3 regions of the Mesorhizobium sp. CO1-1-8 genome follow, and region 2 is predicted to be linked to each of the others. Evidence: predicted binding sites of a transcription regulator. Region 2 holds the regulator's gene; each other region holds the start of a gene.
What was found. Region 2 encodes PhoB, which activates phosphate uptake and scavenging genes when phosphate is short. Its sites were predicted from a motif close to TGTCATNNANCTGTCAT; they were not measured.
Positions count from the first base shown of each region.

Region 1: a site for PhoB is predicted at 4,468-4,484, ahead of ppk2 (polyphosphate kinase 2). Genes of this name have one in related genera too.
Region 3: a site for PhoB is predicted at 6,347-6,363, ahead of LB558_RS13010 (esterase-like activity of phytase family protein). Genes of this name have one in related genera too.

Region 1 covers NZ_JAIUGZ010000001.1:363,119-371,263, reverse strand. Annotated here, with positions in the region: gene LB558_RS01920 (DUF423 domain-containing protein) at 23-397, opposite strand; gene LB558_RS01915 (multidrug efflux MFS transporter) at 439-1,698, opposite strand; gene LB558_RS01910 (GntR family transcriptional regulator) at 1,863-2,528, shown strand; gene LB558_RS01905 (DUF982 domain-containing protein) at 2,615-2,875, shown strand; gene LB558_RS01900 (hypothetical protein) at 2,942-3,094, opposite strand; gene LB558_RS01895 (aldo/keto reductase) at 3,271-4,314, opposite strand; gene ppk2 (polyphosphate kinase 2) at 4,593-5,513, shown strand; gene LB558_RS01885 (dihydrofolate reductase family protein) at 5,711-6,358, opposite strand; gene hemB (porphobilinogen synthase) at 6,681-7,712, opposite strand; gene LB558_RS01875 (DUF2066 domain-containing protein) at 7,801-8,145, opposite strand, start outside.
Region 2 covers NZ_JAIUGZ010000008.1:65,001-73,145, forward strand. Annotated here, with positions in the region: gene LB558_RS17420 (PstS family phosphate ABC transporter substrate-binding protein) at 400-1,428, shown strand; gene pstC (phosphate ABC transporter permease subunit PstC) at 1,523-2,989, shown strand; gene pstA (phosphate ABC transporter permease PstA) at 2,986-4,302, shown strand; gene pstB (phosphate ABC transporter ATP-binding protein PstB) at 4,320-5,138, shown strand; gene phoU (phosphate signaling complex protein PhoU) at 5,165-5,872, shown strand; gene phoB (phosphate regulon transcriptional regulator PhoB) at 5,889-6,578, shown strand; gene LB558_RS17450 (outer membrane protein) at 6,813-7,487, opposite strand; gene LB558_RS17455 (AraC family transcriptional regulator) at 8,040-8,145, opposite strand, start outside.
Region 3 covers NZ_JAIUGZ010000005.1:295,321-303,465, reverse strand. Annotated here, with positions in the region: gene LB558_RS13040 (hypothetical protein) at 137-418, shown strand; gene LB558_RS13035 (TMEM175 family protein) at 470-1,045, opposite strand; gene LB558_RS13030 (SH3 domain-containing protein) at 1,286-1,687, shown strand; partial or broken gene LB558_RS13020 (MFS transporter) at 1,872-3,082, shown strand; gene LB558_RS13015 (MATE family efflux transporter) at 3,116-4,588, opposite strand; gene LB558_RS13010 (esterase-like activity of phytase family protein) at 4,757-6,232, opposite strand; gene LB558_RS13005 (GcvT family protein) at 6,543-8,145, shown strand, end outside.

The sequences.
Region 1 (8,145 bases), on a different contig from region 2:
CGGGCAGGGCGCCCAGAGGCGTTCAGGAACGTGCGCGCACCAGCGCCGAGGCAGCGATCGCCAGCCAGCCAGCGATAAGTAGGGTGCCGCCGATCGGCGCCGACAGCGGGAACAGTCGCGACCCGATGAAATCGCGGGCCAGCAGATCGCCGCAGAAAAGCAGAAGCCCAACCAGCAGGATCAGGCTGGCGATGCGCAGGATCCGGTTTGCGCCAAGCAGTCCGGCGGCAAGGAAGACCGGCGCGTGCATCAGCAGGAACGATGCCGCGGTGCCGACGAAAGCGCCACCCAGATGCGCCGCCGCGGCCGACAGCGCCACACCCGCCGCGCCGCAGAGGCCGCTGGCCAGGACGAGGATACGGCTGCTGGCGCCGGAAAATTGCTCGGCCGTGCTCATGTCCGTGGCTCCGTGGTATCAGAGGGAAATGCCTGACTCGGTCAGGGCTTGCCGGGGTTGGCGAGCATGTCCTGCGCGCGGCGTGATTGCGCCAGCCAGTTATACACCGCGCCCCCGGCCATCAAGACGGATGTGCCCAAAAACACCGAGCGCATGCCGAAATGACCACCGGCAAAGCCGCCCAGCAAGGGGCCTGCGACTTGCCCGACATACTGGGCGGAAATCGACAACCCGAGCACATTGCCGCCGACGCCATCGGGAACATTGTGGCGGATCACGCTGGTGATGCAAGGCAAGAGACCGCCCAGCGCCAGGCCCATCAGGAAGCGCAGGCCGATGAGTTGCCAGCTTTGTGTGACGAAGGCCTGCGGGATCAGCAGCAGCGCCGAGACGGCAAGTGCGCCGATAATGACGTTCCAGTGGCCGACGCGGTCGGCGAGCTTGCCGAGGCGCGAGGCCGACAGGATGGCGCCGAGGGCCGCCGCCGACATGACGACGCCTGATATCATCGTGACGCGGCTTTGGTCCGCAATCAACTGCTGCACATAGACGGTGATGATCGGCTCGATCGACATGGTGGCGAAGCTCAACAGCATGCCGGTCGCCAGCATGGCGACGACAGGCCGCTTGTCGGGGATTTGTGCCCAGCCGCCTTTCTGCTTCTGCTTCGACGCGGCGTCTGCTGTTTTCGGCCGGGGATTCTCCTTGATTAGAAACGTGGTCGCCAGGAACGCCAGGAAGATGACGCCGCCGGACAAGAGGAAGGTGGCGCGGATGCCGATCAGCGGCGGCAGGGCGCCGCCAACCAGCGGGCCAACCAGAGCCCCACCCGTGATGCCGGCCGACAGCAGGCCCAACGCCCAGCCGGAACGCTCCTTCGGCGTCTGCATGGCGACGAGGATGGTCGATCCCGAGGAATAGCCGCCGGCAAAACCGATCAGCAGCCGCAACAGCACCAGTTGCCAGACCGTCTGCACCATGCCGGTCAGCGACATGCATATGGCCATGCCGAAGCTGGCGCGAACCAGCATCACCTTGCGGCCGTAGCGGTCACCGAGACGTCCCCAGAGCGGCGCCACCAGCGCCGCAGCCAAGAACGTCGCGCCATAGGCGATCCCTGACCATTGCACGATCGCCGCGTGGCCCTCGGCACCCAGCTGCTCGATATAGAGCGGCAGGAAAGGCAAAAGCAATGTCATGGCGACGAGCGTCGAGAACGACCCGGCAAAGCACACGAACAGATTGCGCCGCCAGTGGATATTATAGGTGCTGTCGGTCACCGGGGGCGTGTTCTGCGGCATGTCATATGTCCTGTCTCAGCACCTCTTTTATCGATGGTTGCTGCGGGTACCAGTTTGGGATACCAATATGGTGCACGTCATGGACGCAAGCTTGGCCGCTGTCAATGCAACCTGTCGAACGTGATCGGCAAGACGATTGCAACGACCAAAAGATGGAAACGACAATGTCGCAGATGCAGAGCGTCGAAAAGCAGCTTCGGCAGATGATCCTGGGCCTCGAGATCGGTCCCGGCGAAAAGCTGACCGAGCGCTGGATAGAGAGCCGTTTCGGTGCATCGCGAACCCCGGTCAGGGCAGCACTTCTGCGGCTCGAGACCGAGGGCCTGGTCGGTAGGGACGGGCGCGGCTGGACGGTGTCGCCGATCAATCTGGCTGAACTCGAGCAGATCGCCGTCTACAGGGAGGCGGTCGAGGTCGCGGCCCTTCGCCTGACATGCAGCCTGGCGGACCGGAGCGCCGTCGATGTCATCGAGGCGATGCTCGAATCCTGCGGCAACGACACGCCGCGCGAGGAATGGCATCGCGTCGGCATGGATTTTCACATCGAACTGGCGCGTCTGTCGGGCAATGAATTCCTGTTCCGGGCGGTGCGCGATGCCATGACGCGCCTGTCGCGGGCGCGCTGGCTGGAGGTTCGCGACGAAGCGGCCCTCAGCCGCGCCTGGGCCGAACATCGCGCCATACTGGCGGCGGCACGCCTTGGCGACGCCGATGAAGCCGCACGCCTGCTCTCGGTTCACATCGTCGGCAGCCGCGACCGGCTGGTGACGTCGCTCGCCAACGATCGGCGCGGTCTTCGCGCCAGAGGCTTTGCCGTCGTTGCTGCTTGAAGGTGGATGAAGGGGCGCAAAGCGGCGTCTGAACGTATGCGCACTTTCGCCTCGCTTCGCAGACGCCGATGGCGTAAGGAGCGGCGATGGAAAACAACCGATTTGAAACACCTGTGACTGTGAAGTCAGTCGCGGCGGGAAGCACTCAGCTCTTGCGCACGGCGCGTGAGGCTTCCGACTACCTCCTCAACAGCTGGCCCGGCAAGCGCAGCCCCAAGCATCGCGCGGCCCTGCAGGCCTGCCATGACGCACTCGCCGGCGACAAGCCGGCGATGAATGCCAGGCGCGCCTTCATTGCGGCAGCACGCGAAGTGGACGTCTTTGTCAGCGACAAGGCGCCGGCCTGACACAAGGCGACTTCCGGGGCGGCAATCCGGATTGAGGCACGGCCCGCATTCGCGGGCCTTTTGCCGTCACTTTGCCGTTTCGGTTTCGCCTTCGGTTTCGTCCTCGGGCTTCGAACGTTCCCTCGCTGCGACCTTGGCTGCGAGCTTCTCAGCCTTCTTGGCCGCCTTCTGGCGGTCGCGTTCCTTGCGTTCCTGATCGTAATTTGGTGGTCGTGCCATATCGGCTCCTTTTCACTGCCTCGCGGCTCTGGTCCTGCCTAGGAGCATTAGCCGTCAAACACAACAGCTGAAGCGATAGTGCGTCGATGATGGCCAGGCTTGCAAGATGCGCGTCGCGATGAAAGGCCAAGCCCGTTATTGCGGTGGCCGATTACCTATCGCCGTCGATTTGCCGGTCAGATGCCGCTTCGGTCAATCACCAGATCGGCGGCACCAAAGCGGTCCTTTGCCGTCAGTTGCTGGTGCCAGTAGGGATAGAGCAAGGGCGGCCGGCTGACCGCGTCGAGGCGCTCGCGCTCTTCGCCGGAAAGCACCAGGCTTGCCGCCGCGATGTTGTCCCGGAACTGCGTTTCCGTCCTGCCGCCGATCACCAGGGAGCTGATGGAGGGCCGGCCAAGCAGCCAGGCCAGCGCCACCTGCGCTGCCGACACGCCGCGCTGCGCGCCGATCTCCACAAGCACATCGACGATCCGCCACAGCCGGTCCTCGTCGCGGATCGGCGGTTCCGACCAGCCCGCGAGCTGGCGGGCGGAGGGGCTGTCGCGGCGGTATTTGCCGGACAGCAATCCGCCGGCAAGCGGGCTCCAGACCAGAACGCCCAATCCCTGGTCGACGGAAATCGGCAGCAGCTCGTACTCCGCCTCGCGCGCTTCCAGCGTGTAGTGGATCTGCTGCGTGACGAAGCGGGGCTGATGATGGCTGTCGCTGATGCCGAGCGCCTTCATCACCTGCCAGCCGGAATAGTTGGAGCAGCCGACATAGCGGATCTTGCCCTGGGCAACCAGCGTGTCGAGCGCGGCGATGGTTTCCTCCAGCGGTGTCACGCCATCCCATTCGTGCAGGAAATAGATGTCGATGACGTCGGTCTTGAGCCGCTTCAGGCTCTTCTCGCATTCGCGGATCAGGTGATGGCGCGACAGGCCTTCATCGTTCGGACCTTTGCCGATCCGCATCCGCGCCTTGGAGGCGATCAGCACTTCGCCCTTGCGCTTGCCGCCGAGCGCTTCACCGATGATCTCTTCCGAAATGCCGTTCGAATAGACATTGGCGGTGTCGATGACATTGATGCCGGCGTCGATGCAGAGGTCGATCATCCGGCGCGCCTCGTCGAGGTCGGTCTCGCCGACAGCCGAAAACGCGCCGGCGCCACCGAAAGTCATGGTGCCCATGGTCAGCGTCGATACTTTCAGGCCGGAACGGCCGAGAGTGCGGTATTCCATGTAGGTCCTCGCGATTGCATTGGGAAAGGGGCCGGGGAGAGCCCCGAATATGGCTGCTATTTGTAGGACAATTTGAGGTGATTTGTCTCCATGCCAGTACGACGGATCGATCATGCCTGGCGGGATTGGCAGCTGCGGTGATCACGCCAGGGCTGCAATAAAACCGTCATTGCAGGCCTATATTGAAGTCGGCTCAGGTGTTGCCTTTCCCAGGCCGTAAGCCGGGATTTTGGGCGCCGGACGTGGATCGACAGAGCTTGCAAGTGGAGCAGCCGATAATGACCGAGCTAAAACAGAATTCTCCGGCCAGGGATTGGCTTGAAGCCGAGCTCGCCGACACGCTTGACGAAGACTATGAGCTCGAAATGTCGGAGCCGGCGCTGTCGATGGAGATCGCCAAGATCTACAAGAACGCGCATCCGCCTTCGATCGATCGCATGCAATATTTTCGTGATTTGATCAGCCTGCAGTCCGAATTGATCAAGCTTCAATCCTGGGTCGCCTACCACAAGAAGAAGCTGGTGGTGATCTTCGAGGGCCGCGACTCGGCCGGCAAGGGCGGGGTCATCAAGCGCATCACCCAGCGGCTCAATCCGCGCATCTGCCGTGTCGTGGCACTGCCGGCGCCGACCGAGCGCGAAAAGTCGCAATGGTATTTCCAGCGCTACGTTCCGCATCTGCCGGCCGGCGGCGAAATCGTGCTGTTCGACCGCTCCTGGTACAACCGCTCCGGCGTCGAACGGGTGATGGGCTTTGCCCAGTCCGATCAGGTCGAAGAATTCTTCCGCGACGTGCCGGAGTTCGAGCGCATGCTGGTCCGCTCGGGCATTACCGTGGTCAAATACTGGTTCTCGATCACCGACGAGGAACAGCAGATGCGCTTTTTGATGCGCATCCACGATCCGATGAAGCAGTGGAAACTGTCGCCGATGGACCTGCAGTCGCGAGTGCGCTGGGAACACTACACCAAGGCCAAGGAAGAGACCTTCGCCCGCACCAACATCCCGGAAGCGCCCTGGTTCATCGTAGAAGGCAACGACAAGAAGCGCGCGCGGCTGAACTGCATCGACCACCTGCTCAAGCAACTGCCCTACGAGGAAGTGCCGCACGAGGAGATCACGTTGCCGGAGCGCGTCTTCAACCCCGAATACGAGCGCCAGGTGCTGCCGCGTGAACTCTACGTGCCGGAGAAGTATTGAGACGAAGCTGCGATCTCCGCTCTCGTGGGGGAGATGCCCGGCAGGGCAAAGGGGGGCGTGTAGGATCGCCGGCCTCTCCACAGCCTGTCGAAACAGGCCAAAGGCAAAGTCGCTATGGATTGAAGCGCTGGAGGGACAGCGCCGCCCTCTGGCCTGCTGGCCATCTCGCCCGCACGGGGCGAGATTGGCTCGCCACCTTACGCCCGCTTGACGGTGACGTGCGTGGCGAGCGGTGTCGCCACCTGCTCGCTGCAGAGATAACCCAGCTTGGGCATGTCGAGGCCGGCAAAAAGGTTCTCGCCCGTGCCGAGCAGCACCGGCGAGATCGCCAGATGCATCTCGTCGATGAGCTTTTCCTGCAAATACTGGCGGATTGTAGCGACACCCCCGCCGACCCGCACATCCTTGCCGCCAGCGGCAGCCTTGGCCTGTTCAAGCGCCGAATGGATGCCATCAGTGATGAAATAAAAGGTCGTGCCGCCCTCCATGACGATCGGTTCGCGCTTGTGATGGGTCAGCACGAAAACCGGCACGTGGTAGGGCGGGTTGTCGCCCCACCAGCCCTTCCAGCTGTCGTCAGGCCATTCGCCGCGGAGCGGCCCGAACATGTTGCGGCCCAGAATCCAGGCGCCGACATTTTCGAAACTGCGCGCCGCGAACGCCTCGTTGATGTCGGTGGTGCCGCCATCTTGTCCGAGCACCATCTCACGGAAGGTGCGGGTGTCGACAAACCACTTGTGCAAGGATTCCCCGCCGACGCCGAGAGGATTTTGCAGATCCTGATCGGGACCGGCGCCATAGCCGTCGAGCGACAGGGTGAAAGCATTGACGCGAAGTTTGGACATGCGAGCCTCCTCGATAACCAATTGTATTTTGCAATCAGTTATTTTGTAGCAAACCGATTGCGAATTGCAAGCAGCATTTTTGGGCGACGATCGGACTGTCGGCTTTGAAGACAAGCCAGCAGCCTCGCCGGCGAGAACCCGCCGTGGCTGCCGCACTAATTACATGAGCGGAGAAGAAAGATCCGGTGGTCTCGACACGCGAAAAAAGCTCCGTTGCCTGGATGCGATTGCGTGTGACGAGATAAATCTCACACCCCTCCCTTGCGACGCGAAGCAGGATGCCGCCGCAGCCTGTCTGCTAGATTCCAAACGATCTAGCGGCCTATCCCTTCAGCAGTTCCGCCACTTCCGGAGCGAAATAGGTCAAGATGCCGTCGCAGCCGGCGCGCTTGAAGGCGAGCAGCGATTCCAGCATTGCCTTCTCGCCGTCGATCCAGCCATTGGCGCCTGCCGCCTTGATCATCGAATATTCGCCCGACACCTGGTAGGCGAAGGTCGGCATCTGGAACTCGTCCTTGAGCCGCCGGATGATGTCGAGATAGGGCAGGCCGGGCTTGACCATCAGCATGTCGGCGCCCTCGGCGATGTCCTGTTCGGCCTCTCTCACCGCCTCGTCGGAATTGGCATGGTCGATGTAATAGGTCTTCTTGTCGCCCTTGAGCAGGCCGGCGGTGCCGACCGCCTCGCGATAGGGACCGTAGAAGGCCGAGGCGAATTTGGTCGCATAGGACATGATCGCGACGTCCTGAAAACCATTGGCGTCGAGCCCGTCGCGGATGGCGCCGATGCGGCCATCCATCATGTCGGACGGCGCAATGATGTCGGCGCCGGCCGCCGCCTGGATGACGGCAGCGGCAGTCACCTGTTCCACCGTCTCGTCGTTGACGATGATGCCGTCGCGCAGGATGCCGTCATGGCCGTGGCTGGTGAACGGGTCGAGCGCGGCGTCGGTGATGATGCCGATCTGAGGCACCGCGTCCTTGATCGCGCGGGTGGCACGGTTGATGACATTGTTTGGGTCGAGGATGTGCGAGCCGGTCTGGTCGCGCAGCGAGATGTCGACATTGGGGAAGGTGGCGAGCGCGGGAATACCGAGCTTTGCCGCGCGCTCGGCCTCCTTGACGGCGAGATCGATCGACAGGCGGAAGACCCCCGGCATGGCGGCGATCGGTTCGCGGATATTCTTGCCGTCAACGACGAAGATCGGCCAGATCAGGTCGTCGACCGAAAGCCTGTTCTCCTGCACGAGACGGCGCGACCAGTCGGCCTTGCGCATGCGGCGCAGACGGCGGCTGCCGGTGATCTCGTCGACGCCGCGCGCGCCGGCGGGCTTAGCGGGGGTGAATTTGTTCATCGCCAATACTCTCGTTCGGGCAGGCTTTTACCACGAGCTCCCGCCGCTGACCAATGCGGCACGATTGTGCCAGCGATCCGTTCGAGGTCTATTCGGGCTGCCCGTTGCCAGACAGAATCTGTGCTGCGCCCCTGATGGCGACACGGAAAGCCTCGTCGAAGCTGACACCGCGCACCTGCCAGATGTAAGTCTTGCCGGCCATGGCCAGCCGCCAGTCGGCGATCCAGCCCAGTTCCTTGTCGCTCCAGACGAGACTGCCGGAAAGCGCGTGGTCGGCGCCGGCCTTCTTCGCGAGTGTGTCGAGCTTCGTCATCTCGGCATTGCGAAGCGCCTGATCGTCCAATCCGGCCTGCGCCAACTGCGCCGCCGTGAGAAAAGCCACCTGCATGGCCAGCGGTACGGCGGCATTGCCGAACGATTCCCGCATCGGCAT
Region 2 (8,145 bases):
GCCACATTCGAATTCCGCTCTTCCCAGTTACGGGCGGGAGCAGCGACCGCCGGCATGAGACAGCGTCAACCTACCCCAACGGACCTGTTTTCGGCGATGGCCCGGCCACGACATCGTCTTGGCTGAGAGCAACGCGCTCCCGTCCGGCTTTTCTTCATAGAGGCCGGCTGATCCCAAAATCGCCGGCCAGCCTCGGCCGAATCAAGCAAGTCCCTGATTCCGGTGACAAAGCCGGGCTGCGTCGGGAGTGCCGGCCATGCGGCATTCCGCTCATCCCGATGACGCGTTACCGGGGTGACATCAAACTGTCATGCGACTGTTATAATCGAAGGCTATTGGCCTCAGCGGGCGCCGACTGACGAGCGCCGAGAGACCATCTTCCGAACAGGAGCAGGCCACATGAAAAAATTCCTCTATACGGCGTCGGCCGCTGCGCTTGCGCTCGCCGCGTCGTCCGGCTTCGCCGCCGCGCGCGACCAAATCCAGGTCGCCGGATCATCGACCGTGTTACCTTATGCCAAGATCGTTGCCGAGCAGTTCGGCGAAACATTCACCAACTTCAAGACCCCAGTCGTCGAATCCGGCGGCAGCGGCGCCGGCATCAAGGAATTCTGCAAGGGCGTCGGCGAAGACACGATTGACATCGCCAACTCGTCGCGTCCGATCAAGGCGGACGAACTCAAGTCCTGCGCCGACGCCGGCGTGAAGGAAGTCCAGGAAGTCCGGATCGGTTATGACGGCATCGTCTTCGCCACCGACATCAAGGGCCCGGACTGGGCGCTGGTTCCCGCCGACATCTACAGGGCGCTCGCGGCCAAACTGGTCGTCGACGGCAAGCTGGTCGACAATCCGAACACCAAGTGGAGCCAGGTCAATCCGAAGCTGCCCGACTGGGACATCGCCGCCTACATTCCGGGCGAAAAGCACGGCACGCGCGAAGTGTTCGAGACCAAGCTCCTCGATGCCGGCTGTGACAAGGCTGCTCTCAAGGCCGCCGGCATTGCCGACGACAAGGAAATCGGCAAAACCTGTATCGCCATCCGCAAGGACGGTAAGGCCGTCGACATCGATGGCGACTATACCGAGACGCTCGCCCGCATCGACTCCAACAAGACCGGCGTCGGCGTGTTCGGCCTCGCCTTCTATGAGAACAATGCCGACAAGCTGAAGGTCGCCACCGTGGAAGGCATCGTGCCTTCGACCGAGACGATTGCCAGCGGCAAGTATCCCGTCTCGCGCCCGCTGTTCTTCTACGTCAAGAAGGCGCATCTGGGCGTCGTTCCCGGCCTTAAGGAATACGTCGAGTTCTTCCTCGACGACCAGATGGTTGGCCCGGAAAGCCCGCTCGCCGAATACGGCCTCGTTGCTGCCCCGGATGCCGAGCGTCAGGCCCAGCGTGACGCTTTCGCGACCGGAAAGTCGATGTAATCAAGTTGCCGAACCGGGGTGCGGGCCAATCCGCGCCCCGGTTTCACCGCAGGCCGCAATGGCGCTGCGTTAGAATTTCTCTTGGGGTGGGTCCATGTCGTCCTTGCTCGTACTGGCCATCGTCGTTGCCGTCGGCCTGGTTGCCTTTTTCATCGGCCGGCAGCGTGCCGCGGCCCAGGACAATGGCAAGGTCAAGCCGCATTCGCGCGCTCACTATCATGGCTGGTGGGCCTTCCTGCTCGCCGTCCTGCCTGCTCTTTTGCTGCTTGCCGTCTGGGCCGTCGGTTCTTCGGTCTATCTTGACCGACACATCCACACTGCGTTGCCCGAGCGCACCGTCGACAGCAAGGTTGCCAGCGAGGCACTGGATGTCAGCCTGGTAAAGAGCCTCGCCAAGGGCTTGCGCAAACTCGATGCGGGCACACTGGCCGCAATGCCTGCCAGCTTTGCCGAGTTGCAGCCGCTGCTCGCCGCCAAGGGCGTGGCACTGGCGAGCGACACACAGGATTACATGATCCCGATCGCCGTCGAGGCAAACAAGGTCCAGGACCGGCTCGGCCTGTTCGGCGCTATTGTCATTCTCGCTTGCTCGCTCGCCGGCGCCTTCTATGCACTCAGGCAGATAGCGCCGCGCGCCAGGGCGCGCAACAATGTCGAGAGGTTGATGCTGTGGGGGCTGCTTGCCGCCTCCACCATCGCCATCCTGACCACCGTCGGCATCGTGCTTTCGATGCTGTTCCAGACGATCACCTTCTTCGAGAGCGTCTCGCCGATGAGTTTCTTCTTCGGCACCGTCTGGGATCCGCGTTTCGCCGCTGCCGGTTCGGGCGGCAGCCAGGGCCAGTTCGGCCTGATTCCGCTTCTTTCCGGCACACTCTACATTGCCGCCGTCGCACTGCTGGTTGCGGTGCCGGTCGGGCTGATGTCGGCTGTCTACATGGCCGAATACGCAACGCCCAGGGTGCGCTCGGTGGTCAAGCCGGCGCTTGAACTGCTGGCCGGCATACCGACCATCGTCTACGGCATCTTCGCCGTCGTCACGCTTGGGCCGTTCCTGCGCGACCTGTCCGCGGCGCTGACCGGCGGCTCGCCCTTCATCCAGGGCCAGAGCATCTTCACCGCCGGCCTGGTGATGGGCGTCATGCTGATCCCTGTCGTGTCCTCTCTCTCAGATGACATCATAACCGCAGTGCCGCGCGCCATGCGCGATGGGTCGCTCGGCCTCGGCGCGACCCGCTCCGAGACGATCAAGCGGGTGATCCTGCCGGCTGCACTGCCCGGCATCGTCGGCGCCATCCTGCTGACTGCCTCGCGCGCCATCGGCGAAACGATGATTGTCGTGCTGGCGGCGGGCGTCGCCGCCAACCTGACCATCAACCCATTCGAGGCGATGACGACCATCACCGTCAAGATCGTCAACCAGCTCACCGGCGACCTCGAGTTCAATTCGCCGCAGACGCTGGTCGCTTTCGCGCTCGGCCTGACGCTGTTCGCGCTGACGCTGGTGATGAATATCGTCGCACTCTACATCGTGCGCAAATATCGGGAGCAGTACGAATGACCGACATTCCCATGGATACGATGGTCAGGGCGGCGGCCCATCCGCGCCGCGACATCGGCCTGAAGGCCCGTTACGCCGCCGAACGCCGTTTCCGCATCTATGGCGTCGTGGCGGTTTCCGTAGGCCTGGCGTTCCTGGCAATCATGCTGATCACCATCGTCTCGAAAGGCTACACCGCCTTCTGGCAGACGACAATATCACTGCCGATCTCGTTCGACGAGAAGGTGATCGATCCTTCCGGCAAACGCGCAACCGATCCGAGCGTCCTGATCAAGGCAAATTATCCCAAGCTCGCCGAAAACGCGCTGGTGGCCAAGCTCGGCATCTCTCCCGATGACAAGCCGGCGATCAAGCAGCTCAAGGGCTTCCTGTCGGAAGGCGCCCGCGTCCAGTTGCGCGACATCGTTGCCGCCGATCCGTCGGTCATCGGCACGACACGCAACGTCAACATCCTCGCCGCCGCCAATCTCGACTCGGCTTTCAAGGGCCAGATCGACCTCAGTGTCGAGGAAGCGCGACGCAAGGTCTCGGACCAGCAGATCACCTGGATGAACAAGCTCAAGGCCGAGGGCGCGATGGCCGAGCACTTCAACAGCGGCCTGTTCACCTACGGCGCCTCCAGCCGCCCGGAAACCTCGGGCATGGGCGTGGCGATCATCGGCTCGTTTTACATGATGGTGATCGTGTTGCTCCTGGCGCTGCCGATCGGCGTCGCCGCCTCCATCTATCTGGAGGAGTTCGCCAAGAAGAACCGGTTCACCGACCTTATCGAGGTCAACATCAACAATCTGGCCGCAGTGCCGTCAATCGTCTTCGGCTTGCTCGGCCTCGCGGTGTTCATCAATTTCCTGGGCATGCCGCGCTCCGCCGCTTTCGTCGGCGGCCTGGTGCTGACGCTGATGACGCTGCCGACGATCATCATCGCGACGCGCGCCGCGCTTGCCGCGGTGCCGCCGTCAATACGCTCGGCAGCCCTCGGTCTCGGCGCGTCCAAGATGCAGATGGTGTTCCAGCACATCCTGCCGCTTGCCGCGCCCGGCATCCTCACCGGCACCATCATCGGTCTTGCGCGTGCGCTCGGTGAAACCGCGCCTCTGCTGCTGATCGGCATGGTCGCCTTCGTCGCCGATCCACCGACGACGCCTTTCGATCCGGCCACCGCGCTGCCCGTGCAGATCTATATGTGGGCGAACGAGGCCGAACGCGCTTTCGTCGAGCGCATGTCGGGCGCCATCATCATCCTGCTCGTCTTCCTCATGGCCATGAACATCACCGCGATCGTGCTTCGGCGTCGGTTCGAGCGGCGCTGGTAGAAAAAAGGCATCTTGGTATGAACATCATGACCGAACAGTCTCTTGAAAACGCAGTGGGCGACAAGATGAAGTCGAACGAAGTGATCAAAATGCGCGGCGACAAGGTCGGCGTGTTCTACGGCGAGAAGCAGGCGCTGTTCGATGTCAATCTCGACGTCCGCCTGAATCAGGTGACGGCGCTGATCGGCCCCTCCGGCTGCGGCAAGTCCACCTTCCTGCGCTGCCTCAACCGCATGAACGACACCATCGATTCGGCACGGGTAACCGGCAAGATAACCCTCGACGAAGAAGACATCTACGACAAGAACATCGATGTCGTCGAACTCAGGGCGCGCGTCGGCATGGTGTTCCAGAAACCCAATCCGTTCCCAAAGTCGATCTACGAGAACGTCGCCTATGGTCCGCGCATCCATGGATTGGCCAAGCGCAAAGCCGACATGGATCAGATCGTCGAGTCGAGCTTGAAGAAGGCGGCAATCTGGAACGAGGTCAAGGACCGTTTGCAGGAACCTGGCACGGGTCTTTCCGGTGGCCAGCAGCAGCGTCTGTGCATTGCACGCGCCATCGCCGTGTCACCCGAGGTGATCCTGATGGACGAACCGTGTTCGGCACTCGACCCGATCGCCACCGCTCGCGTTGAGGAACTGATCGACGAACTGCGTCAGAACTATACGATCGTCATCGTCACCCATTCGATGCAGCAGGCGGCGCGCGTGTCGCAGCGCACCGCGATGTTCCATCTAGGCTATCTGGTCGAGGAGGGCGCCACCGACAAGATGTTCACCACCCCCGACGACAAACGCACCCAGGACTACATCACCGGCCGGTTCGGCTGAGCTCAGGCATATGAGGGACGAAGATCATGGGTGAACATACCGTCGCATCTTTCGATGAGGATCTGGAGCAGATTAGCCAGCTGATCCGCGACATGGGCGATCTCGCCCGCTCGATGGTCAGTGGCTCGACCAGGGCTTTGCTCAATTCGGACAATGCGCTGGCGCAGCGGGTGGTTTCCGACGACGCCATCATGGATGCACGCCAGCGCGAGCTGGACGATCGCGCCATCACGCTGATCGCCAAGCGCCAGCCAATGGCCAACGACCTGCGTGCGGTGGTCGGTTCGATCCGCATGGCCGGCGACCTCGAACGCATCGGTGATCTTGCCAAGAACATCGCCAAGCGAGTCGGCACTGTCGGGCTGAGCGTCACGCCGCACGACCTGTCGCATTCGATCGACGGGATGGCGCAGCTGGTGCTGATCCAGGTGCAGGGGGTCGTCGACGAGTATGCCGCCGCTGACCCGGCAGCGCTTGCCACGCTCAGAAACAATGACGAACGCATCGACGTCAAATACACCTCGGTGTTCCGCGAGCTGTTGACCTACATGATGGAAGATCCCCGCAATATCACGGCGTGCACGCACCTGTTGTTCTGCGCCAAGAACCTCGAGCGGATAGGCGATCACGTGACCAACATCGCCGAGAATGCCTATTATGTTTTGACCGGCACGCAGTTGCCAGCCAATCGTCCGAAGCAGGACGAGACGGCAATGTCCTCGCCAGCGGCATGACAGGGGTGACCAGCCGATGATCGCACCACGCATCATGGTGGTGGAGGATGAGGAGCCGCTAGGCGTGCTGCTCCGCTACAATCTTGAATCCGAAGGTTACCAGGTCGAGGTGGTGACGCGCGGCGACGAGGCCGAAATCCGGCTGCAGGAGAACGTTCCCGACCTTCTGGTGCTCGACTGGATGGTGCCGGCGGTTTCCGGCATCGAACTCTGCCGGCGCCTGCGAATGCGTCCCGAGACCGAGCGGCTGCCGATCATCATGCTGACCGCGCGAGGCGAGGAAAGCGACCGCGTGCGCGGCCTGTCGACCGGTGCCGACGATTATCTGGTCAAGCCTTTCTCGACGCCGGAATTCATGGCCAGGGTCAAGGCGCTGCTGCGCCGGGCCAAGCCGGAAGTGCTGTCCAGCGTGCTCAAGGTCGGCGACATCGTGCTCGATCGCGAGTCGCATCGTGTCTATCGCAAGAAGAGCGAGATCCGGCTCGGGCCGACGGAATTCCGCCTGCTTGAATTCATGATGCGCCATCCAGGCCGCGTGTTCTCGCGCAGCCAGCTGCTCGACAATGTCTGGGGCGAGACGATCTACATCGACGAGCGCACAGTCGATGTGCATGTCGGCCGGCTGCGCAAGGCGGTCAACAATGGCCGCATGCCGGACGTCATCCGCACGATCCGTGGGGCCGGATACGCGATCCGCGAGGATTAGAGCTAATTCCGCCCCGACATCATCGGGACCAGGTGAGAACTCCTTTGTGAAGGGTTCTCACCTGAGCGTTTCATCATCGTTTCACGGAAACGCAGAGCCGCCCTATCTCTTTGTTTTGATGCAACTCCGGAGGGAAAGCCGTTTCTCGCTTTTCCTAGAATTGCTCTGGGCAACAGCTCACGGTCAGGTCCTGCGATGGCCGGGAAGCCCAACGCAACTTCGGACAGGTGCCGATCAGAATTTGTAGGCGATGCCGATGCGAACCTCATGGGTCTTGAGTTCGATGTCCAATGGAGGTGCATCCTGCAGGTCGAATGTCTTGGATCCAAAATCGGCATGGCGGTACTCAGCCCGGAGGATCATGTTGTCGGTAAAGGCGTATTCCGTGCCGACGCCGAGCGTCCAGCCGGTATAAGTCGTGTCGAAATCGTCATCGGCTCCGACGAGCCTTTGATTTACGTCGGCGAAGGCGACACCACCGGCAATATAGGGCAGCCACCGGTCGGTTGCGTATCCGAGGCGCGCGCGGATCGCACCAGTCCGACTTATCTCCTGGACTACGGGGTAGTCGGCAGGCCAGGGAACCCCCGCCGAATTGTATACGAGAGCATCATCGTCAGCCCCACTCCAGGCTATGTCGGCATCGATGCCCAAGACGACGTTGTTGCCGAATTGGTGGTTCGCACCGACATACAAACCTCCCATGAGACCGGCAGGCTTGGGATTGGCATGATCGTCATCCCCGGTGAAGCGGCCGTCTCCCCAAGCATATCCTGCCAGGACGCCACCATATCCGCCTGTCCAGTTGAAACCGATCGGGGGAGCCGCCGGCATATCCGGAGAGGCTGCATGGGCGGGCCAGAACCCCGCTGATAGGACCAAGCCCGCCGAGATTGCAAAGATGCGCATAAGAAGTACCCGCCCGGCCAGCGCCACTAGCTATTGTTATGCCTCTTGGCATCCGTGCCTTTCCAGCCGCCGAGCATGTCGAATGCTTCCAGGCCGTCTGGCCGTGGGGTACGACGCGATGGTAAGCCGGTTAATGTAAGGCGCGCCCATGCCTTGCTGATTGCCCGTCCCAGATGCGATGAATTCGGGTGGCCCGGCTTGTCCGCTTCACCAATCTGCTGCATCTGAATTGCCTCGCCTGACATGTTGGGTGCCCTTTGCGGTGTGCGCTCCATTGCGCATTACTGGAAGCATGTCTGGCCGGCCTTCGTGGCCGGCAGTGCTTCAGCTCACACCTTGAAATATCTGTCCGCGAAGTCGATTGTGCTGTCACTGTCCCGGGCGAGGTTGGCGGGCACATTGGGACGCTCGGTCACCAAGATGAGACGCACAATCAAGGTGCGGGATCACCTTCGCTTCTTCTTGTTTCGAGGTCGGCTTCGCAGCTCACCGCCAGCCATAGCCAGAACCAATCCTTGCTGATTGCCGAGCGGAACGCCCTGCGCAACGGACTCAGGCGCGGACGGAGGCGAGCCAGCCTTCGACGACCGCTCCTCCGTTTCCGTTGCCCTGTTTCAGCAAGGTCTCATACGTTGCCATCCGCATTGAATCCTTGGCG
Region 3 (8,145 bases), on a different contig from region 2:
GTGCAAGCCTCTGCTCGCCTTGTCGGGTTGACCAGTTCGGTCGAGGCTGCGCATGTTGCCCTTTGCCTCCGCAAAAAGAGATTTTGCCCTGGGCACAAAACAACTTTGGCCCTGGGGGCAAACGGAGATTTCCTGATTGACGGACTGGGTTGCAATTCTGAAGGAACAGACCGCCATTGGCGACCAGATGGGCCGCGAGGTGCCGCAGATGCTGGCCAATCCCGACATCAGCGAAACGCAGGTGAAGACGCTCTTTTCCGCCCTGGAGAAACAAGCCGAGTTCGTCGAGAAACTGCGCATGGCGCTGGAAAAGTTCGGCCATGATTTCTCGATCATCAAGGCCGCGGAACGGCTGGAGGAGCGCTATGCCGACCTCGCCGCATCGGTGGCGGAAAAACTGAAAGCGATGCGGAAGTAGGGCACCCGGGAAAGCCGTGTAGCGCTTTCCGTTGAAAATGCGTGAAAACAGCTACTTTTCGATCACCCGCGCAAAGCGCGTATCCGGTACGAGCCATATCATCGCGACCAGCACATAGAGCGCGACGCCGATCCACTGGCTGACGAAGGTCAGCACGACGGCTGCGATGTAGACAGCCAGCGAGAGCTTCCCCTTGCGGTCAGTACCCAGCGCCTTCGCAAAGGCGGTATCATTGCCGTGCAGGCGATGCAGCGCGGCGGCGAGTATGGTGTAGGCGATGGCGCATAGCGCGAGGTCGGTGCCATAGACCGCGACCGGCACCGGCGCAAAGTGGTTCTCGCCCATGAAGGCTGTCGTCACCGGCATCAGCGACAGCCAGAACAGCAGATTGAGGTTCGCCCACAGCACGCGCCCGTCGACCCGCTGCACGGCGTGGAACATGTTGTGCAGGTTGTTCCAGTAGATGCCGACATTGATGAAGGACAGCACGTAGCAGAAGAAGATCGGCCACAACGGCGCCAAGGCGGAGAAATCCTCGCCATGCGGCACTTTCAACTCAAGCACCATGATGGTGATGATGATAGCCACGACGCCATCTGTGAATGCCTCGACCCTGCCTTTGCCCATGGATCACACCTTTGCCCGCGATGAATTGTCGAAAGAGAGTAAACGCTAGCGGATGTTGAGGAGCCAATAAATGGCAACCGGGAAATTCCTCAACCATGTCCAAAGAAAATCCGGCATCAGTCCCGCTGGTCAGGACGGTTACGGCCGCCCACCTGTTGACTTTTTCTGGCTTGGCCACTCCTCTCGCAGGGCAGTCTTGGCCGAAGCAGATGAACGGCCGGATTCGAATGGAGGGGACTGATGAGATTTCGTTTTCTGCTTGTGGTCGCGACCATCCTGGCCGCGGTCTTCGGGACGTCCGCCGCGGCCTTCGCCTACAGCGCCCACACGTCGACCAACCTCAACGTCCGTAGCGGGCCGGGAGCGGGATACGCCAGGGTGGGAACGCTGCCCGCCGGCCTCAGGGTCAATGTCACCGGCTGCCAGCCGGGCTGGTGTAGAATCCATGGCGGCGGCGTGAGCGGCTGGGCCAGCGCCGGTTATCTCGAACGCTCCCAGATCGTTCGCCCGCCAATCATCATCGTGCGTCCGCCGCATCGGCCGCCACACTGGCACAAGCCGCACCGTCCTCCGCACCATCGGCCGCCGCACAGGCCGCGTCCCGGCAAGTGCAAGATCGCGCCCGGCTTTCCTTGCAGGTGAGGCCGACCGGTTGAGCGATAGATGACGGACCGGAGCCGCTGGCCCCGATCCGAGCCTGTTCAGCCGGCGGATATCCCGCTCGAGCAATGTCCACCGTGCTGTCAGGAGCCTGCCTGTCGGCTGGAACGTCGTGGATGAAACCGCGTTAAATCCTCGATCCCCGAAATTGGTGACGAGGTTGGCCATGGCCATTCGCGATTTTGCTCATACGCATGAAGGGGCAGGTGGCGATGCCCTTGCAATCCCCACGGTCGCCGCGATGATTGCGGTGCTGTTTGCCGGCAGCACGGTGCTGACGCCGCTCTATATCGTGTACAAGCAGCAATTCGGCTTTTCACAAATCACCCTGACGTTGATTTACGCCGTGTATGTCGTCGGCAATCTGGCGGCATTGCTGATGTTCGGCGGGGTGTCCGATGTTGTCGGGCGCCGGCCCGCGAGCCTGGCGGCCATGCTTGTCGCCATCGTCAGTGCGCTTGTCTTCCTGTTTGCCGGAAACGTCGCCTCGCTCGACGTCGCCCGCATCCGAGCGGGCTTGGCATCGGCGTCGGCGCGGGGACCGGAACCGCGTGGATTGCCGAGCTTCTTCCCGGCGCCGACAAGTCGCGCGCCAGTGTGATTGCCACCGGCACCAATTTCCTCGGCCTCGGTTTTGGCGCCTTGATTTCAGGCCTTCTGGCTGAATATGAGCCATGGCCGTTGCGGCTGATCTTCATCGTCTATCTGGCAGCACTTCTGGTGGTAACGATCCTGGTCTGGCGCACGCGCGAAACGGTGGCGAAGCCGGGCGGCCTCGGGCGGTTTTCCTTGCGGCCGCAACTTTCCGTCCCGGAGGAAATCCGTGCGCGCTTCGTCGCGCCGGCGGTGACCGGCTTCGGCGCGATGGCGCTGGTCGGGTTCTACGCCGCGTTGGCGCCGAGTATCCTGGCGCAGCAGCTGCATGAGGCCAACCATGCCGTCGCCGGCGCGCTGTTCTTCGAACTGGCGATCGTCACCGCGATCAGCATTGTCGTTCTGATGCACATGAAGAGCAACAAAGCGATGCTGGCTGCGCTGGCATTGATGATCCCAAGCGTCTTGTTGGTGGTGGCGGCGCAGACACTGGCCTCGATGGCACTGCTGGTTGCTGCGACGGCCTGTTGCGGCGTTGCGGCGGCGCTTGGTTACCGTGGCGGGCTGCAAGTGGTGAACGAGATCGCGCCGAAGGATCGTCGCGCCGAAGTGGTGTCCAGCTTCTTCATCTGCTGCTTTGTCGGCAATGCCTTGCCCGTCATCGGCATCGGCATCGTTTCGACCTATGCCAGTCCCATCACTGCCAGCGTGGCGTTCGCCGGCATGATTGTGGCGTTTGCGTTGGTGGCACTGGCTTTTGGGCTGAAACAACACGGGCGTTGAGCCTTGGAGCGGTCCAGCGGAACCGGGTTGGCTTCAACCGTTCGGTGTTTCAGGCGAAAGATGCGCGCGTCCGCGCGGCACGCCAAGACCGGTGTCCGGCGGCTCGCCGGCGGCCGGCCTGTTCTCGATCATGTGCTTGGTGCGCCAGCGGCCGAAACGGTAGTAGGCGGCGGCCAGTATAAGCGAGCTGATCGAACCGGCCGGGAAACTCCACCACAGCGCTTCCTCGCCGATCACGCCTCGCATGAAATAGGCAAAGCCGGTGCGCACGACCAGGACCGAGATCACCAGGATGATCAGCGGCGGCATCACGGCACCCGTGGCACGCACCGTGGCAAACAGCACGATGGTTACGCCGAACAGGATGAACGACCACGAGGCGACATTGTTGATGTGGACGGCGATGTCGATCGCCGCGCTGTCGCTGCTCAGGAACAGGCTCAGCACCGAACGGTCGAAAACCGACAGCACGGCAACCAGCGCGCCGGTCAGGACCAGATTGAAGCCGACGCCGGAGGCGGCGATGCGGCCGATCCGGTCCCAGCGCCCGGCGCCGACATTTTGTGCCGCCATCGAGGACACCGCGGCGCCGATGGCGAGCGCCGGCATCTGGATGTAGGTCCACAGCTGGGCGGCGATGCCGTAGGCGGCGGCGACCTGTGAGCCGTAGGAATTGACGATGCCCATCACCGTCAGTGCCGCCGCCGAAATGACGATCATCTGCAGGCCCATAGGCACGCCCTTGAAAACGACGATGCGAAGCAAGGTGGGATCGGGCCGCAGCAGAGCGAGGTTGGCGCCGGCCAGCCGCAGCGGATGCTTGCGCACGTAGAGCACGATCAGGATGGCGATCACGCTGACCGTCTGGCCGATCAGCGTCGACGTGGCCGATCCGGCGATGCCGAGTTCGGGAAACGGCCCGATGCCGCGGATAAGCACTGGATTGAGCACGATGTCGAGGACGACGGCCAGCGCCATGAAGAGGAAGGGGGTGCGTGAATCGCCGGCACCGCGCAGCACGGTCATGACGAAGGACAGAAGGTTCATCATCGGCACGGCGACGAAGATGATGCGCAGATAGGACCGCGCCAGCGGCAAGGCATCGGCCGGTGTGCCGAGCGTGTTGAGAATGGCGTCGACCCAGATCCAGCCGCAGACTGCGAAGATAACCGAGACGAGGAAGAAGAACGTCGCGCTGGTGCCGACGATGCGGCGCGCCTCGGGCAGGTCGCGGGCACCGACCGACTGGGCCACCAGAATGGTGGCCGCCATGCCGATGCCGAACACAGTGCCGAGGATCAGGAACAGGACGAGGTTGGCGTTGGAGGTGGCGGTCAGCGCCGATTCGCCGAGGAAACGGCCGACCCAGACGGCGTTGATCGAACCATTGAGCGACTGCAGCACGTTGGAGCCGAGCACCGGCAGGGCGAACAGCAAGAGCGTGCGCGGGATCGGGCCGCTGGTCAGGTCCCCGGTGCGCCGGCGCGCGGGCATTTTTTCGTCCATGGCGGGCAGCTCGGCAGATGGTGATTTGGATCCGGTCCCCGATGATATCGCAGGCGGGACCGAGATGCACCCTTGCGAACGCGCCGCACGGCTGAAAGGCCGCTGCCTCGTTCATGCCAGCCGCGCGCCCCAGCGGACGCGCCAAGCGCGCCCGCTTGGCAGTGGTAATTACTTCTTGGCGAGACCCGGCAGCGTGACCTGATAGACCAGGAACATGGTGTCGACATCGGCGCCGTCTTCGGCCTTATAGGGCGCGCCGACCTGAAAACCGTCCTGGGCGAGGAAGTCGTTGTCGTTGGCGACGAACAGGAAGTAGTCGTCGGGCAGCTTCGGATCGAGAACGCTGACCACCGACATCGCCTCCCACTTCTCCGACAGGTTGTTCTTGTCGTTCGGCGCGCCATTGTGCAGGCCGAAGCGGCCGAGTTCGCCCTTGTCGTTGATGTCGATGAACGGCGTCAGCTTGGCTGGCGTCACCGACGGGTCGAGCACGCCCTTGGGCGCCAGCGGCTTGTCGGCGGCATCGAAGGCGCCGCCGGCGATGTCGGTCGCGGCCGAGACGTCGACGACGAGGATCTGGCGCACCAGCGAGGTGTCACCCTTCAGCCCCTGGCCGTTGCCGCTGTCGCGCGCCAGCATCAGGAAGGTCTTGTCGGAGAGCGCCACGATCTCACTCTGCGCGGCGACCTTGGTCTTGCCCTTGGCATCCTTGAACACCGGCAGCGGCACGACATACTCATGCGCCAGCTTGAGATGGCCGAGGTCGGATGCGTCGTAGACCAGGGCGCGGGTGTTCTGGCGCGTTGCGGGCGAATCGCCGCCATCCTGGCGGGGCGCCGACTGCAGCACCGCGATCAGGAACTTGCCGTCCGGCGTCATCGCCATGCCTTCGAGGCCCTGATTGTTCTGGCGGCCGGTGTCGGGATCCTTCGGATCGGGTTCGGCAGCACCTGGGCCTGGATTGTCCGAGGCGAAGTTCGGCGCGCCGTGGCGCATCGGCACCAGCGCAGCCGGTGGCTGGGTCGCCGACGACAGATGGCCGTCGGCGGAGAACCGGTAGATGTTGGGGCCGTATTCGTCGGAGATGAACATGGTGCCGTCGGGCAGCCGTACGATCGCTTCGTTGTCGAGCGCCAGCTTGCCATTGGCTTCGGGCAGGATCGGCATGCCGCCGCTTGCCGCGCGCACGCCGTTGAGCGGATCGAGGCCGGTGGCATCAGCGCCCTTGTCGTCGGTGAGAAGCATGGTGTCGGCGAGAGTCGCCTTGACGCCCGTCTGCTCCTGGCCGGCAGCGGGTGCCGCACCCGGTGCAACCGGGACAAATTCGATGCCAATGGTGTTGAGGCGCGGCCGGTAGTCGGTGGTGCCGACGACATTGTAGCCGCGGTCCGGCAGCAACCAGAGCGAACCCTTGTAGCCGCCGGCGTCACGCGTCCAGCCTGATGTGTCGATCGCCATGCCGGAACCAGAGCCGAACGTCTCGCCGAACTTGTCGCGCTGAGCCGCCGGGATGCGGCCGACGCCGACCAGCCCCTTGTTGACGAGGCCGCCGACGGTCGCGGTGCTGCCGGCGAGCGCCGGCGTCAAGGCGGTGAACAAGGCCAGCGCGACGCCGAGTGACGCGGTTCGATACAGGTGTTTCATGGATAATCCTCTTTGTGACGGATGTGCCGGAGCGGCCGCAGGATGGAAAAATGAAAAAGGTGCGACATCGATGATGCCGCGTGCGTCTCCCCGAACGCGGTCTACGGCGCGAACATGATGCTTGCGTGACAGCGCGCGGTGCATGCCGGCCGTCTTCTTCACGCGCCGATAAAAACGTGTGCCTGGCGGAAACAATTGATCACTCCGTCGGGCCCCGGTCGCCGAGAAGGCGCGCGGCTGTGCCGATACTGGACACTTATGTCTAGTACGTATATGGTCTGGCCTTCGGACCAACCGTGGAGGGGAAGCCTTGAAGTCGCACTACCGCGCAGTCGTCATCGGAGGTGGCGTGGTCGGAGCCTCGGTGCTCTACCATTTGACGCGGTTCGGCTGGAGCGATGTGGCGCTGATCGAGCGCGCCGAACTGACGGCCGGCTCGACCTGGCACGCGGCGGCAGGCTTCCATGCGCTCAACGCCGATCCCAACGTGGCGGCGCTGCAGGACTACACCATCAATCTCTACCGCGAAATCGAGGCCGAATCCGGCCAGGATATCGGCCTGCACATGACCGGCGGCGTCAACATCGCCAGCGATCCCGCGCGCTGGGAGTGGCTGAAATCGGCCTGGGCGGTGTTCCAGTCGGTCGGCATCGAGACCGCGCGCCTGGTCACGCCCGACGAGATCAAGGCGATCTGCCCGATCGTCGACGTCGCCGGCGTGCTTGGCGGCCTGCATGATTCCAACGAAGGCCATCTCGACCCGTACGGCACCACGCATGCCTATGCCGGTGCTGCAAAAAAGCGCGGCGCCGACATCATCCTGCGCAACCGGGTCGTCGAGCTGAAGGTGCGCGCCGACGGTCGCTGGAACGTCCTCACGGAGCAGGGCACAATCATCGCCGAGCATGTCGTCAATGCCGGCGGGCTGTGGGCAAAGCAGCTCGGCCGCATGGCCGGTGTCGACCTGCCGGTGACGCCGATGGAGCACCACTATTTCATCACCGAGGACATTCCGGAGATCGCGGCCCTGGACAGGGAAATCGGCATCGCCGTCGATCTCGATGGCTTCTCGTACCTGCGGCAAGAGCGCAAGGGCGTGCTGCTTGGCGTCTACGAGCAGAATCCCAAGCACTGGAACATGGACGGCGCGCCGTGGGACTACGGCATCGAGCTGATCCCGGAAGACATCGACCGCATCAGCCCGGAACTCGCCAAGGCGCATGAGCGCTTTCCCTGCCTGGCGACAGCCGGCATCCGCAAATGGGTCAACGGCGCCTTCACCTTCACGCCGGACGGCAATCCGATCGTCGGGCCGGTGCGCGGGCTGAAGAACTACTGGGTCGCCTGCGGCGTCATGGCCGGTTTCAGCCAGGGCGGCGGCGTCGGCAAATCGCTGGCAGAATGGATGATTTATGGTGAGCCGCAGGCCGACATCTTCGGAATGGACATCGCCCGCTATGGCGGCTTCGCCGCCAACCGGGAATATCTCAGGCAGACGACGCGCCAGTTCTATTCGCGCCGCTTCGTCATGACCTTTCCCAATGAACGGCTGCCCGCCGGCCGGCCGCTGAAACGCCCCGGCGCCTATGACGGCATGAGCGGGGCGGGGTGCGAATGGACGGCGTCCTGGGGGCTGGAAATCCCGGCCTATTTCGCGCCGATGGCATTTCGAGAGAACACGACGCTGCGGCGTTCCAATGCCTTCGACATCGTCGGCGAGGAGGCGCTGCAGGTGCGGCGCGCCGCCGGTCTCGTCGATATCTCGGCCTATGCGCGCTATTGCGTTTCGGGGGCCGGCGCGGAAGCGTGGCTGGACCGGCTGCTCGCCTGCAGATTGCCGAAGCCGGGGCGGGCCGGCCTGGCGCCGATGCTCGGCCATGACGGACGGCTGAAGGGGGACCTCACCGTCTTCA